3 regions of the Microbacterium alcoholitolerans genome follow, and region 2 is predicted to be linked to each of the others. Evidence: predicted binding sites of a transcription regulator. Region 2 holds the regulator's gene; each other region holds the start of a gene.
The links. The regulator LexA, encoded in region 2, represses DNA repair genes until DNA is damaged. The targets are predictions, from matches to a motif close to TCGAACANNTGTTCGA.
Positions count from the first base shown of each region.

Region 1: a site for LexA is predicted at 3,435-3,450, ahead of recA (recombinase RecA). Genes of this name have one in related genera too.
Region 3: a site for LexA is predicted at 2,311-2,326, ahead of ACQUSX_RS05710 (HNH endonuclease signature motif containing protein). Genes of this name have one in related genera too.

Region 1 covers NZ_JBNTKD010000001.1:700,698-705,799, reverse strand. Annotated here, with positions in the region: gene ACQUSX_RS03450 (FtsK/SpoIIIE family DNA translocase) at 1-1,654, shown strand, start outside; gene pgsA (CDP-diacylglycerol--glycerol-3-phosphate 3-phosphatidyltransferase) at 1,654-2,229, shown strand; gene ACQUSX_RS03440 (CinA family protein) at 2,226-2,708, shown strand; gene ACQUSX_RS03435 (helix-turn-helix domain-containing protein) at 2,856-3,164, shown strand; gene ACQUSX_RS03430 (DUF3046 domain-containing protein) at 3,181-3,402, shown strand; gene recA (recombinase RecA) at 3,649-4,698, shown strand; gene ACQUSX_RS03420 (regulatory protein RecX) at 4,735-5,102, shown strand, end outside.
Region 2 covers NZ_JBNTKD010000002.1:26,911-32,012, forward strand. Annotated here, with positions in the region: gene hisB (imidazoleglycerol-phosphate dehydratase HisB) at 1-400, opposite strand, end outside; gene ACQUSX_RS14395 (histidinol-phosphate transaminase) at 418-1,509, opposite strand; gene ACQUSX_RS14400 (LysM peptidoglycan-binding domain-containing protein) at 1,583-1,984, opposite strand; gene lexA (transcriptional repressor LexA) at 2,336-3,007, shown strand; gene metE (5-methyltetrahydropteroyltriglutamate--homocysteine S-methyltransferase) at 3,100-5,102, opposite strand, start outside.
Region 3 covers NZ_JBNTKD010000001.1:1,176,533-1,181,634, reverse strand. Annotated here, with positions in the region: gene ACQUSX_RS05720 (FAD-dependent monooxygenase) at 1-260, shown strand, start outside; gene ACQUSX_RS05715 (hypothetical protein) at 289-651, shown strand; gene ACQUSX_RS05710 (HNH endonuclease signature motif containing protein) at 758-2,281, opposite strand; gene ACQUSX_RS05705 (ABC transporter ATP-binding protein) at 2,503-3,459, shown strand; gene ACQUSX_RS05700 (ABC transporter permease) at 3,462-4,223, shown strand; gene ACQUSX_RS05695 (sensor histidine kinase) at 4,234-5,102, shown strand, end outside.

The DNA of each region.
Region 1 (5,102 bases), on a different contig from region 2:
TTTCGGCACCGAGGGCCCGGGCGAGAGCGGCATGCAGGCGCCGGCCGCTCCGTACGTGCTGCCGTCGCCCGGCGTGCTGAAGGTCGGACCCCCGCCGGTCGTGCGCTCCGACGCCACCGACCGCACGATCGAGCAGATCACCAGCGTGCTCGAGCAGTTCAAGGTCGACGCGAAGGTCACCGGCTTCTCGCGCGGCCCGACGGTCACGCAGTACGAAGTCGAGGTCGGTCACGGCGTCAAGGTCGAGAAGATCCTGCAGCTCAGCAACAACTTCGCCTACGCCGTGGCATCCAACGACGTGCGCATCCTCTCGCCGATCCCCGGCAAGAGCGCGATCGGAATCGAGATCCCGAACGTCGACAAGGAGACCGTCGCCCTCGGCGACGTGCTGCGCTCGGCGGCAGCCCAGAAGAGCACTCACCCGCTGACGATCGGCGTCGGCAAGGACGTCGGCGGCAACATCGTCGTCGCCAACCTGGCGAAGATGCCGCACCTGCTCGTGGCCGGCTCGACCGGGTCCGGCAAGTCGAGCTTCGTCAACTCGATGATCACCAGTCTGCTGATGAGAGCCCGTCCCGCGGACGTGCGGATGGTGTTGATCGACCCCAAGCGCGTCGAGCTCACCAGCTACGCCGGCGTGCCCCACCTGATCACGCCCATCATCACGAACCCCAAGAAAGCCGCCGAGGCGCTGCAGTGGGTCGTGAAGGAGATGGACATGCGGTACGACGACCTCGCGTCGTTCGGCTTCCGCCACATCGACGACTTCAACAGGGCCGTCCGCGCCGGCGAGGTGGAGGTCCCGCCCGGAAGCGAGCGCGTGCTCAAGCCCTACCCGTACCTGCTGGTCGTGGTCGATGAGCTCGCCGACCTGATGATGGTCGCCCCGCGCGATGTCGAGGACTCGATCGTGCGCATCACGCAGCTGGCCCGCGCATCCGGTATCCACCTCGTGCTCGCCACGCAGCGGCCGAGCGTCGATGTCGTCACCGGCCTGATCAAGGCGAACGTCCCCTCAAGGCTCGCCTTCGCGGTGACGAGCGTCACCGACAGCCGGGTCATCCTCGACGCACCCGGCGCCGACAAGCTGATCGGCCAGGGTGACGCGCTGTTCTCGCCGATGGGGTCGTCGAAGCCGTTCCGCCTTCAGGGCGCATGGGTGGACGAGAGCGAGATCTCATCCGTCGTCAAGCACGTCACGCAGCAGGCGCGCCCGGAGTACCGCCCCGATGTGCAGGAGTCCACGGAGGCGAAGAAGAAGGAGGTCGACGAGGACATCGGAGACGACCTCGAACTGCTTCTCGCCGCCGCCGAGCTGATCGTGTCGTCGCAGTTCGGCTCGACCTCGATGCTGCAGCGCAAGCTGCGAGTGGGCTTCGCGAAGGCGGGTCGATTGATGGACCTGCTGGAGTCCCGTGAGATCGTCGGACCCTCGGAGGGCTCCAAGGCGCGCGACGTGCTCGTCACCAGCGAGCAGCTGCCGAGCGTGATCGCCAAGCTGCGCGGCGACGACGTGCCCGCGCCTGCGGCCACGGCGTCAGCGCCGGCCGCCGCCGAGGTGGATCCCGTCGAGCAGCAGTTCCAGGGCCTCCCCGTCGTCGAGAGCGATGACGACGGTGATGAGGATGCCTGGGGCCTGACGGGGCGCGACTGATGGCGATCCCACGGCAGCTCCCCAACGCGATCACCGTCGCGCGCATACCGCTCGCAGTCGTCTTCTTCGTGCTCCTGCTGATCGCCGGCACTTTCGGCATGGACGATATCGTGATGCGCTGGGTGGCAGGCGTCCTGTTCGTGCTCGCGATCTCCACGGACTGGGTGGACGGTTACCTGGCGCGGCGGTACGACATCGTCAGCGACTTCGGCAAGCTGTGGGATCCCATCGCCGACAAGCTGCTCACCGGCTCTGGATTCCTCGGTCTCGCGATCCTGGGCGAAGTCGGCTGGTGGATCGTCATCGTCATCCTCATCCGCGAGTGGGGAATCACGATCCACCGGTTCATGATCGTGCACGAGCAGGTGGTCGCCGCGGCCTGGATGGGCAAGGTCAAGACGGTCGTCCAGGGCGTTGCGCTGAGCTGGGCGCTGCTGCCGCTTCATACGCTGATCGGGCTGTCCCCGTGGGTCATCGTCACGCAGGTGCTGATGATCGCGGCACTGGTCCTCACCGTCGCCAGCGGCGTCGACTACATCGTCGCCCAGGCCCGCGGGCGCAGGACCACGACGTGAACGATGCCGCCGCGCTCGTCGCGGCGCTGCGCGCGAAGGGCTGGACCCTCGGGATCGCCGAGTCGCTGACCGGGGGAGCCGTGGCCGCCGAGGTCGTCACGGTTCCCGGAGCGTCCGCGGCGCTCCTCGGCGCCGTCGTCGCCTACGCCACGCCGGTGAAGCACACCCTGCTCGCGGTGGATGCGGCTCTGCTCGAGGCGCACGGCCCCGTGCATCCCGAAGTCGCGCTGCAGATGGCCGATGGAGTGCGACGCGCCGTCGCGGTCGACGAACGCCCAGCGGATCTCGGCATCAGCACCACCGGAATCGCGGGCCCCGAGTCGCCGGACGGACAGCCCGTCGGCACAGTGCACATCGGCGTTGTCGCACCCGCCAGGCAGTTCCATCGCTCATACCGGTTCACCGGCTCACGCGATGAGGTGCGCTCGCAGGCACGGGATGCTGCGATCGCCGCCGCGCTGGACGCCGTGCGGGAATAGCTCGCGCCGATCGCGGGTTGTCTTCGATGTGCACATGCTCACAACTGAAGCACAGCGAGAAACAGTAGATTCAGCGGCAGCCAGTGGGGTTAGACTGGCGATCCACTCGGATGCGGATCCGAGGGACGTGATGGAGGGGAGGTTCCGATGATTCTTGTCAGACAGGAGATTGGCGACGTCCTGCGGGACTTCCGTTTGCAGAAGGGGCGCACGCTGCGCCAGGTCGCAGGAAAGGCCTCCGTCGCGCTCGGCTACCTGAGCGAAGTGGAGCGCGGGCAGAAGGAAGCCTCCAGTGAGATCCTCGCATCGGTCGCGGAAGCGCTCGACGTGCCGATCTCGACGATCATGCGCGAGGTCGGCGACCGCATCTCGGTGCTCGAGGGACTCAGCTCCTTCCCGGATGTCGTCCCCGACGACCTGGTCGCCTCGGTCGAGCCCGAGCTGTCGCTGCGCTGAGCGGCGGTTTCCCACGATGCGACGCAGCGAGTTCCTGCGCGCCGTCGACGACGAGTTCGGGCGGCGCGCCGACGCGCTGGTCAACGACCTCGTGCTCGGGGGGATCGGGATGACGGCGCACGATGCGTTGGATGCAGGCGTGCCGCCGCGGGAGATCTGGCTGGCGCTGTGCGTCGAAGCCGATGTCCCGGCGGAGAGGCGCTACGGCGTCGGGCGCATCGAGCCTCGCAAGAGCTGATCGAAAGTTCGCACGAATCGTCCGGCGTGTCGTCGAAGGTGTGTTCGATATGCGCGTATCGTTCTGCACAAGTGGTCTCGTTGAGATATCTGTCCACAGAAGTCGAGTTCGCCGAGCTGATGTCGGTGGCCCGTCCTACCGTGATGGATGTGGCACTGAGCCATGCGCCTTGTCGGAGAGTCGCCCCAGTCGGGGAGGCCGCGACAGCCTACAGGCGGCAGCATTCGACACATTGAGGAGCACGTCATGCCATCGACCGACGACCGCGAGAAGGCCCTGGATTCCGCACTCGCACACATCGAGCGACAGTTCGGCAAGGGATCGATCATGCGACTGGGCAGCGACGAGCGCGCGCCGGTCGAGGTCATCTCCACCGGATCCATCGCGCTGGACAGTGCCCTCGGCATCGGAGGACTGCCGCGCGGCCGCATCATCGAGATCTACGGGCCGGAGTCGTCGGGTAAGACGACGCTGACCCTGCACGCGATCGCCAACGCGCAGCGTGCCGGCGGCATCGCCGCGTTCATCGACGCAGAGCACGCACTCGACCCCGAGTACGCGCGCAAGCTCGGCGTCGACATCGACCAGCTGCTCGTCTCGCAGCCCGACACGGGTGAGCAGGCGCTGGAGATCGCCGACATGCTGATCCGCTCCGGTGCGATCGATCTGGTCGTGATCGACTCGGTCGCCGCACTGGTGCCCGAGGCCGAGATCAAGGGCGAGATGGGTGACTCGCACGTCGGTCTGCAGGCCCGACTGATGTCGCAGGCGCTGCGAAAGCTGACCGGTGGGCTGAACCAGACCAAGACCACGGCCATCTTCATCAACCAGCTGCGTGAGAAGATCGGCGTCTTCTTCGGCTCGCCGGAGACCACCGCCGGTGGTAAGGCACTGAAGTTCTACGCCTCCGTGCGCCTGGACATCCGTCGCATCGAGACGCTGAAGGACGGAACCGAGGCCGTCGGAAACCGCACCAGGGTCAAGGTGGTCAAGAACAAGATGGCCCCGCCGTTCAAGCAGGCCGAGTTCGACATCCTCTACGGCGTCGGCATCTCGCGCGAGGGCAGCCTGATCGACTTCGGTGTCGAGCACGGCATCGTGAAGAAGTCCGGCTCCTGGTACACCTACGACGGGGACCAGCTCGGTCAGGGCAAGGAGAACGCTCGCAACTTCCTGCGCAAGAACGACGACGTCGCCGCGGCGATCGAGACGCAGATCAAGCAGAAGCTCGGTATCGGCGTGAAGGCGGAAGCCGATGCTCCCGCTGATGAGCTCGCCGAGCGTCGCCCGGCCTGATCATGATTCGGCGTCGTTCGACCAGCGGGGTGAACCATGCAGGATAGGGGCGAGGAGGAGCACCTCGCCCCTGTCATCCCGCTTTTCGGCTCCGGTGCAGACGCCGGCTCTCAGGAGCGGCGTCCGAGCGCCCACCATCCCGCAGCCCGGGCCGCTGAGGCGCTGGCGCACGCCGAGCGAACGGCCGCCCTCCGCGCTGTCGGTCATCGGCCGGCAGCGTCAGGGGGCGACGTCGGCCCGGACGATGAGCCGACGCCCGATCCGGATGAGGTCCGCGAGCGTGCCGAGGCGGCCCTGGTTCGCAAGCTCAGGGCCAAGGCGCTCTCCCTCTCGGAAGCGCGATCGGTGCTGCGCGAACACGACCTCGACCGCGACGCGATCGAGGATGTGATCGACGACTTCAG
Region 2 (5,102 bases):
GGTGGAACTCGAAACCGGCCGGCTCGCCGTCGTGCACGAGGAACGGGCGCCCGGAGACGTCGACCACCGCTTGTGCCAGCGCCTCGTCCAGCGGCACGAGAGCGTCACCGTACCGGGAGATGCCGGCCTTGTCGCCGAGCGCGTCCCTGATCGCCTGGCCGAGCACGATCGAGATGTCCTCGACGGTGTGGTGAGCGTCGATGTGGGTGTCGCCGTTCGCCCGGACGGTGAGGTCGGTGAGCGAGTGCTTCGCGAAGGCCGTCAGCATGTGGTCGAAGAACGGCACCGAGGTGTCGATGTCGCTGCGGCCCGTGCCGTCGAGGTCGATCTCGACCTCGACGGTGGACTCGGAGGTGCTGCGGGTGCGTTTCGCCGTGCGGTGCTGCGGTGCGGTGCCCATGTCGGGGCCGAGGTCGCTCATGAGGGTGATCCTATCGACGCGAGTGCTTCCAGGAATGCGGTGGTCTCGACTTCGGTGCCCGCCGACACGCGAAGGTGGCCGGGGATGCCGACGTCGCGGATCAGCACACCGCGGTCGTACAGCGCCTGCCACAGCGCCTTCGGGTCCTTGACGCCCCCGAACAGCACGAAGTTCGACCACGATTCGTGCGGTGTGTAGCCGAGCGCCTCCAGCGTCGCGGATATCCGATCACGCTGCTCGACGATCTCGTCGACCATCCGCAGCATCGTCTCGGAGTTGCGCAATGCCGCGATCGCGGCCGCTTGCGTGAGCGCGCTGAGGTGGTACGGCAGGCGCACCAGACGCAGTGCATCGATGAACACCGGGTCCGCGGCGAGGTACCCGACCCGCGCTCCGGCGAAGGCGAACGCCTTGCTCATGGTGCGCGAGACGGCAAGGCGCGGACGCGAGTGCAGCAGAGTCAGAGCGGAGAGCGCGTCGTGCGGGGCGAACTCGAAGTACGCCTCGTCTACGACGACGATTCCTCGGGTCGCCTCGTAGACCGCTTCGATCACGTCGAGGCCCAGCGGTGTGCCGGTCGGGTTGTTGGGCGCGCACAGCAGCACCACGTCCGGGTCTGCCGCCGCGACCTGCGCCGCCGCGTTCTCGGGCGTGACGGAGTAGTCGTCCTCGCGCGTGCCGGCGACCCAGCGCGCGCCGGTGCCCTGCGCGATCAACGGGTACATCGAGTAGGTCGGAGCGAAGCCGAACACGGTGCGACCAGGACCGGCGAAGGCCTGCATGATCTGCTGCAGCACCTCGTTGGAGCCGTTGCCCGCCCAGATCTGGTCGGGGGTGAGACCGTGCCCGAGGTAGTCCGCGAATCCCTCCCGAAGCGTGGTGAACTCGCGGTCGGGGTACCGGTTGACATCGCGCAGGGCAAGCGCGATGTCGTCGACGATGTCGCTGGCCACCTCATCGGGCAGCGGATGGGTGTTCTCGTTCACGTTCAAAGCGACCGGCAGCGGGGCCTGCGGCGCGCCGTACGGAGTGAGCCCGCGAAGGTCATCGCGGAGGGGCAGCTCGTCGAGGGAGATCACCCTTCCCATCGTAGAGCGCCCGGGCATCAGGGGTCGCCGGATGACGGCCGACGAGCCGCTGCGCCGAACGCCACGTGGTGAGTCAGCGGGAGTATTCGGTGGGGATGGAGATCGCGGCGCCGACCTGGATCGCACCCGAGGTCAGATTGTTCAACCGCTTGATGTCCTCGATGACCACACGGGGATCCGTGCCGGGTGCGGCCTCGGCTGCGATCGACCACAGCGTGTCACCGGGAAGCACCGTCACCGAGTCGAACGCGGCCGCGGCGGCCTGATCGCCGGATGCGAGGGCGGCGCCGCCGGCGAGAGCCGAGGCCGCGATGCCGACGGCGAGGGGAAGAGCTGCGAGCGTCGCCAGCACGCGGCGGCCGCGCACGGTCAGCCGCAGCCGCGTCGACGGCGCCGAAAGCGGCGAGGCTGCAGCGGCCTGAACGGTCATGCGAGCGGGCCGGGTAATCGGCGCCTGGATGCTGACGGTGCTCATGTTGTGCTCCTCTGCTCTCACCGCCGGTCCCCGGCGGAAGTGGTGCAGCTTTCGCATCCGGCATCCGGCCGGGGATGCCGGATGCGAAGCTACGTTCCGAATCTATCTTCGATATCGAACATCTGTCAAGAATTATTCGAAACCCCGTCCGAGAAATGCTCGACACGCTCGAACAGATCTTCCGTTTTCCACGCCAACTCGGATACGGTTTCGACAGAGACAGCCCACCATGGGCCACCGACATTCGAACCGGATGCCCGCGATGACGTGGATCCCGCACCGGCAGGAAGGCACGAAGGAGCACCGATGAGCGACAACTCCGTCCCCGCATCCGAAGCCGCCGCATCCGAGATGCGCGAGCCTGACGCTCCGCGCACCCGTCGGCGCAAGAGCCTGAGCGCCAAGCAGATGGCCATCCTCGAGGTGATCCAGACCTCGATCGCCCGCTACGGCTATCCGCCCAGCATGCGCGAGATCGGCGACGCCGTGGGGCTGAAATCGCTCTCCAGCGTCACGCACCAGCTCGGGCAGCTCGAACTGAGCGGCTACCTTCGGCGCGACCCCGGGAAGACCCGCGCGATGGAGGTGCTCATCGACCTCCCGGGATCCGGCACCGAGAATCCCGCCGACAGCGCGCCGGCCGTCGGCGACGCCGCCCTCGTCCCCCTGGTCGGCCAGATCGCCGCCGGCGTGCCGATCACCGCAGACCAGCAGGTGGAGGAGATCTTCCCGCTGCCGCGTCAGCTCGTCGGCAAGGGCGACCTGTTCATGCTGAAGGTGTCAGGCGAGTCGATGATCGACGCGGCGATCTGCGACGGCGACTGGGTCGTGGTGCGCACCCAGAACGATGCCGAGAACGGCGAGATCGTCGCGGCCATGATCGACGGCGAGGCCACGGTGAAGACCTTCCGCCGCCGCGATGGCCACACCTGGCTGCTCCCCCGCAACTCCGCCTTCGAGCCGATCCTCGGCGACGAGGCCGTCGTGCTCGGCAAGGTCGTGGCGGTGCTGCGCGCCGTCTGAGCACACGATCAGACGCCCCGTCGGACCTGAGACGAGCTCAGGCCCGACGGGGCGTCTGGTTTCAGGGCTCCGGAGGAGCCGCATTCAGGTCGTCAGACCGCGACCGACACGTCCTCGCGGACCCGGCGCGTGGCCTCGACGATGTTGCGCAGCGAGGCGACGGTCTCGTCGTAGCCGCGGGTCTTCAGACCGCAGTCCGGGTTGACCCACAGCTGTCGCAGCGGCAGCTCGTCGACCGCGCGGCGCAGCAGCGCCTCGACCTCTTCGACGCTCGGCACGCGGGGCGAGTGGATGTCGTAGACGCCGGGGCCGATGCCGTGGTCGAAGCCGTGGTGCGCGATGTCGGCGACGACTGCCATGCGACTGCGCGCAGCCTCGATCGAGGTGACGTCCGCGTCCAGTGCGCGGATCGCGTCGATGACGACACCGAACTCCGAGTAGCAGAGGTGCGTGTGGATCTGGGTCGCAGCCGCCGCACCGCCCGTGGCCAGACGGAACGAGCCCACCGACCAGTCGAGGTAGTCGGCCTGGTCGGCCTGCTTCAGCGGCAGCAGCTCACGCAACGCCGGCTCGTCGACCTGGATGATGCCGATGCCGGCATCCTGCAGGTCGGCGATCTCGTCGCGCAGCGCCAGGGCGACCTGGTTCGCGGTCTCCCCCAGCGGCTGGTCGTCGCGGACGAACGACCAGGCCAGGATCGTGACCGGACCGGTCAGCATCCCCTTGACGGGCTTGGCGCTCAGCGACTGGGCGTATCCGGCCCAGGACACCGTGATCGGCGCCGGCCTGGAGACATCGCCCCACAGGATCGACGGACGCGTGGCGCGCGAGCCGTAGGACTGCACCCAGCCGTGCTGCGTGACGGCGAAGCCGTCGAGGTTCTCAGCGAAGTACTGCACCATGTCGTTGCGCTCCGGCTCGCCGTGGACCAGCACGTCGAGTCCGAGATCCTCCTGCAGCGAGACGACCTGGTCGATCTCGCGCTTCAGGAACGCCTCGTAGTCCTCAGCGGGCAGCTCACCGCGGACGAACTGCGCCCGCGCACGCCGGATGTCGCCGGTCTGCGGGAACGATCCGATCGTGGTCAGCGGGAGCGCCGGCAGGTTCAGGGCCTGCTGCGCGCTCTCGCGCTCCTCGTAGGTGGCGCGCGAGAAATCGGAATCGGCGAGCTCTCGCGCCCGCACGGCGCCGTCGCGGACGCCGGGGGCGTCGTGCCGATCGGCGAGGGCGGCCGATGCCGCCTGCAGCTGAGCGGAGATCGCGGCAGGGCCTTCGATCAGGCCGGTCGCCAGGGTGACGATCTGGTCGACCTTCTGGTCGGCGAAGGCGAGCCACGACACCAGTCGGTCATCCAGCAGCGTCTCCTCCGCCACATCGTGCGGCACGTGCAGCAGCGAGGTCGAGGTGGAGGCGCTGACCGAGGATGCACCGAGCGCGCGCAGCGCGTCGAGCTTGTCGAAGGCGCCGGCGAGGTCGCCGCGCCAGATGTTGTGTCCGTCGACGACGCCGCCGACCAGCGTCTTGCCGTCGAGCGCGGGGAGCGCAGCGGGGACCGCACCGCGGACCAGGTCTATGCCGATCGCCTCGACGGGTGCCGCGGCGAGGACCTCGAGGGTGTCGCCGAGGCTCGCGTAGGGAGCGGCGACGAACAGCGACGGACGGTCGGTCGCAGCGCCGAGCACCGCGAGGGCGCGCGCGGCGGCATCAGCGAGGGTCTTTGCGTCTGCAGGCAGGGACTCGCTGACCAGAGCGGGCTCGTCCAGCTGCAGCCAGTCGGCGCCGGCTGCCTTCAGCTGCGCGAGCAGCTCGACGTACACCGGGAGGACGTCCTCCAGTCGGCTCAGCGGGTCGAAGCCCTCAGGTGCGGCATCCGACGCCTTCGCCAGCGCCAGCAGCGTGACGGGCCCGACGATGACCGGACGGGTGCGGTAGCCCCCGGCCACGGACTCGAGCACCTGCTGCACGAGACTGTCGTTCGACAGCGAGAAGGTCGTCTCGGGGCCGATCTCGGGCACCAGGTAGTGGTAGTTGGAGTCGAACCACTTGGTCATCTCGCTCGCGGCACGATCTCCCTCACCTCGGGCGATGGTGAAGT
Region 3 (5,102 bases), on a different contig from region 2:
CCTTCGAGGAGCTCGAGGTCACCTCGGCGCCGGAGTTGTTCACACCGAAATCGGGTCCGCTGCAGCTCACCGACTGGGAGAAGGTCTACGCGGCGGGGCCGAGCAAGTGGACCGAGATCGATATCTTCGAAGCCCGCGAACTGTCGCGCGACGGCGTCGTGATCGTCGTGCGGCCGGACCAGTACGTGTCGGCGATTCTGCCGCTGGATGCCGTGGACGAACTGGCCGCGTACCTCGAGGGGATGCTGCTGCCGGCGTGACGCGCCCATCACCTGCCAGGATGGAGCGGTGCGAACCGTCAGCAGTGTGTCCCTCGTGGTCGCAGCGACGCTTCTCGGGCTCTTCGGGAATCTCATGTTCGGCGCAGCCGGTCTAACCTTGGCGGGTCCGGGCCTAACGGTCATCGAGTACGCAGATTCGGATGACAGCGAGCGGTCGATCGGTATCGGGATGGGCGTCATCGCTCTCGTGGCCTGGCTCGTGCTGCTGCTGTCTGCCGCGCTGGTAGGGCTGCGTGACGGCCCGCCGACGCGCGCGCGGCGTGCAACGGTGAGGATCGTCGTTGGACTGAGCGCAGTCCTCGTGCTGGGGACTCTGGTCGCAGTGCTGGCTACGCCGCCGCCCCTCAGCGAGTACCCGCTACCGGAGTAGAACCGCGCCTAGCCCGCCTCCGGAACTCACCCCGCCAGACTCATCGGCAGGACGTTCTCGGCAACGCGTCTGCACTGCTCTGCGGCGCCGTCGGCACCGGATCACGTCAGAACGGCGCGTCCCCACCTGTCGCGGGCGCAGCGCGAGCCGCCCGCTCGTCGATATCGGTGAACGTGACGTGCGCGGATGCGCCGGGCGGACGATCGACATGACGACGCCCGGTCGGACTGGTCCACTCCAGCACGCCGCCGCTGCGCTGCCGAACCTTCCACGGCGTGTGATGCTTCGTCATGTGATGGCGTCGACACTTCCCGGCGAGGTTCTCGACATCGGTCGCACCCCCGAGAGCGTGATCGACGGAATGATCGTCGTCGCACTTGCGCGCCGTGATGCGGCATCCGGGGAACCGACAACGTCGATCACGCGCCCGCAGATGTCGACGCATCTCTTCGCTGGGGCGATACCGATCGACTGCGAGCACCGCAGCCGAAACAGGATCGGTCATGACCCGATCCCAGCCTGCCGCGGTTCCGGCGAGAATGCGCGCCGTCTCGGGATCGACCGGACCGATGCCCTCCAACTGCGCAGGAGGCGATTCGTCGATCGGGTCGGTCAGCGCCGTGACCGGGATGGTGACTTCGATGAAACCCTGGATCCGGCCCAGCAGCCCGTCGACCGTGTCATGTCCGGTAGGGACGCCGGTCAGCAGCAGGTCGGCGACCAGGTCAGCCCGAATCTCGTTCAGCGTCCGCTCATCGAGTGCTGACGTGTCAGACGCTTCAGACGCTTCAGACGCTTCAGACGCTTCAGACGCCCCGGACGCCTCAGACGCCTCAGACGCTTCAGACACCCCAGGCGCCCCGGACGCCCCGGACGCCCCAGACGCTTCAGACGCCCCAGACGCTTCAGACACCCCAGACGCCTCGTACGCCCCAGACACCTCAGACACCCGAGACGTGGACTTCGCGGTCTTCGCGGCCCTGTCGTTCTCGGTCTTCACCGCGAACCCCATCTGTGTGACGCGCTCGAAGATCCCATGAATGATCGCGGACGGCCCGCTGACCCCGAACTCGCTCTGGCCGTCTTCGAGATCGCGCACCCACGCGCTCCGCTTCTTGCGCGCCTCATCGTTGCGCTGCTGGAACGAGACCTCGCGGAACCGCTCGGACAGCTGCTTCGCGAACGGCCGCAGCCGGTTCGGCGACTCCGTCAGCGCCCTCTCGAGGACGATCCGCTCAAAGCTCGCCCGGCGATCAGCATCCGTGATGCCAAGCCCGGCCTCGGTGATCACCCGCACGTGCGCGGCGGAGAGAGCGCCACGCTCGAACGCCTCAGCCGTCGCGGGGAAGTCGCGTCGCATCACGAACGCGTCGCCCATCTGACGCTCGATGGTCCGATCGGATATGCGCAGCGCCGCGCCCAGCTCGGTCGCGACGGCGCGGTGAGCCATCTCGCGCGATCGGACATCTTCGATGTCGGGATTCTCGTCGGCGATCAGATGCGCTGTGGCCAGCAGCGACGATCGCAGCGCCTGCAGCTGATTCAACGTCTGATCGAGCGCGACCATTGTGCTCACGACGTCGCTCAGCAGCTCCGGCTGCTGCGGCGGCTCGAGCACGGTTTCGGTCATGAGTCCATTCAAGCGGCGCCCACCGACATTCGAACGAAGATTCGGCCGCAACCTTCAACTAGAGGTTGAGATGAGTTTCCGCGCCACCCGTCCGCACCACCCGTCCGCGCCACCCATCCGGGCCGCCCAGGCACAGATCCCGACGACGCATGACACCTGTCATGCCGATCCCATGACATCGTCCTCCGGACTCTCGAGCCCCACGCGGCCAGGCTGGAGGCATGAGCACAGCACTGGACGCACGGACTTCCACAAGATCCGCTGACACAGCATCCGACACGGCCGTCGCCGTCTCGGGCCTGCAGCGGCACTTCGGCCTAGGCGAGCGGACAGTCAAGGCCGTCGACGGCCTCGATCTCAGCATCCGACGCGGTGAGGTCGTCGCCCTGCTCGGCCCGAACGGGGCCGGCAAGACGACCACCCTCGACATGCTGCTCGGGCTCACCGATCCGAGCGGCGGCACGCTTTCGGTCTTCGGCGAAGCGCCCGCGAAGGCGGCGAAGGCGGGCGTGATCGCGGGCGTGCTGCAGACCGGTGGGCTGCTGTCGGACCTCACCGTTCGTGAGACGGTGGAGGTCATCGCCTCCCTGCACGGACGCGACGCGCTCGCCAGGGTGCCCGAAGTGCTCGCTGCCACGGAGCTCGAGGCCATCTCCCGCCGTCGCATCTCGAAGTGCTCCGGCGGCGAACAGCAGCGCGTCAAATTCGCCCTCGCGCTGGTCGCCGATCCGGACATCCTCGTGCTCGACGAGCCCACCGCAGGCATGGATGTCACCGCACGCCGCCATTTCTGGGACGTCATGCGCGCCGACGCCGATGCCGGACGCACCATCATCTTCGCCACGCACTACCTCGAGGAGGCCGAGCAGTTCGCCCGGCGGACAGTGGTGATGCACCGCGGCGTCATCGTCGCCGACGCACCGACCGCGCAGCTGCGCGCGAACCTCGGCGGTCGCACGCTCGCGGCGACCCTTCCCGAATCCGGCCGCGACGGTCTTCTGCGGCAGCTCGCCGACACTGACGGCATCGCCGAGCTGCGAATCGACGCGGGTCGCGTGAGCCTTCGCGCCCTGGATTCGGATGCCGCGGCATCCGCCCTTCTGAACGCGGGTGCGCACGATCTGGAGATCACCGCGCCCACCCTTGAGACCGCCTTCACGGCACTCACGGAGAACTGATCATGACCATGTCGATCTCACCCACCATGATGCGCATCGAGGCGATGCGCCAGATCCGCAACCCGTACACGCTCGCGTTCACCCTCGGGATGCCCGTGGCCATGTACCTGCTGTTCGGGGCCAGCATGGACTACGGCGCGATGTCGGCCGGCCACGGCAACGTCAAGTTCTACGTGATGGTCTCGATGGCCGCATACGGCACGGCGGTCGCGATGAGCTCGCTGACGTCGCTCGCCGCGACCGAGGCCAAGCAGGGGTGGGGGCGCCAGCTCGCCATGACCCCGCTCGGCACCGCCGGCTACGCGGTGACCAAACTGCTCACCGCGGTCGCGTTCGCAGCCCTCGCCGTGCTGCTCGTCTTCGCGGCGGGCCTCGCCACGGGCGCGGAGGCCAGTGACGCGTGGCGCTGGTGGGCCTCGGCGGGGATCATCCTCGGCATCGGGCTCATCTACGGGCTGTACGGGCTCGGCGTCGGGCTGTTCTTCAACTCCGACACGGCCGCGGCACTGGCATCCATCTCGATGACCTTCTTCGCCTTCTTCGGCAACGTGTTCATCCCGCTGGACGGCGTCATGCTCGACATCGCCCGTTTCACTCCGCTGTACGGGTTCGTCTCGCTGAGCCGCTGGCCGCTGAACGAAGGCCTGCTCACCACCGGGCAGACCGACGAGCTGTGGATGTCGGGGCTGAACGTGATCGTCTGGCTCGCGGTGTTCGCCGTGCTCGTGGTCGTGGGCGTCAAGCGATCGCGCACTCGCCGATAGGGTCGACACGATGACCGATGATCTGACTCGGGATGCGGCGGCGGCCTCTGCCGCCGGCGCCGTCCCCGCCGCGTGGGCTTCGCCCGGCACCCAGCGCAGCCCCCATCGCGGAGCAGGCTCGCCCTGGGAGCGGTTCGGCTGGGTCATGGCCGCCGTCTGGCTCGTGTTCCTGATCTACCCGGTGCTGGCGCTGCTGCGATCGGATGCCGCGCAGGGATGGATCATGACGGGCTGGATCGCCCTGGGCGCCTTCATCGTCATCTACGTCGCAGGCTTCATGAACGGCATGAGATTCGGCGGCGGCGGACTGACCACGCCGCCGAAGCCGATCCAATGGGTGGCGTTCGGCGGCATGATCGCATGCGCGGCGCTCACGGTGCCGGGCGTGGGCGGCACGGCGCTGGGCTTTCTGCCCTTCATCATGTCGTTCGCCTCGTACGGCCTCACCCGGCTCGCGCACTGGGTCACTTTCGCGGGGAGCGTCTCGATCACCGCGCTCGTGGTCTTCCTGACGCCGGACGGGCTGCGCTTTCTGTCGATCCTCGCGATCATCGCGCTGCTGGGCGTGGTCAACACGGTGTCGACCACGCTGATCATCCGCTCGGCCGAAGCCGAGAGGCTCGGGCTTGAACTGGCGACGAGCGAAGGGCGCGAGGCGGTCGCTCGGGACGTGCACGATCTCGTCGGTCACTCGCTGACGGTGGTGAGCCTGAAGGCGCAGCTGGTCAGGCGCCTTATCGACAGCGACCCGGAGCGGGCGAAGGCCGAGCTCGCCGACATCGAGTCGCTCACCGCAGAGGCCATCGCCGGGGTTCGCGCCACCGTGGCCGGTGTGCGCAGCGCCGCGCTCATCGAGCAGCTCGCCTCGTGCCGCGAGGC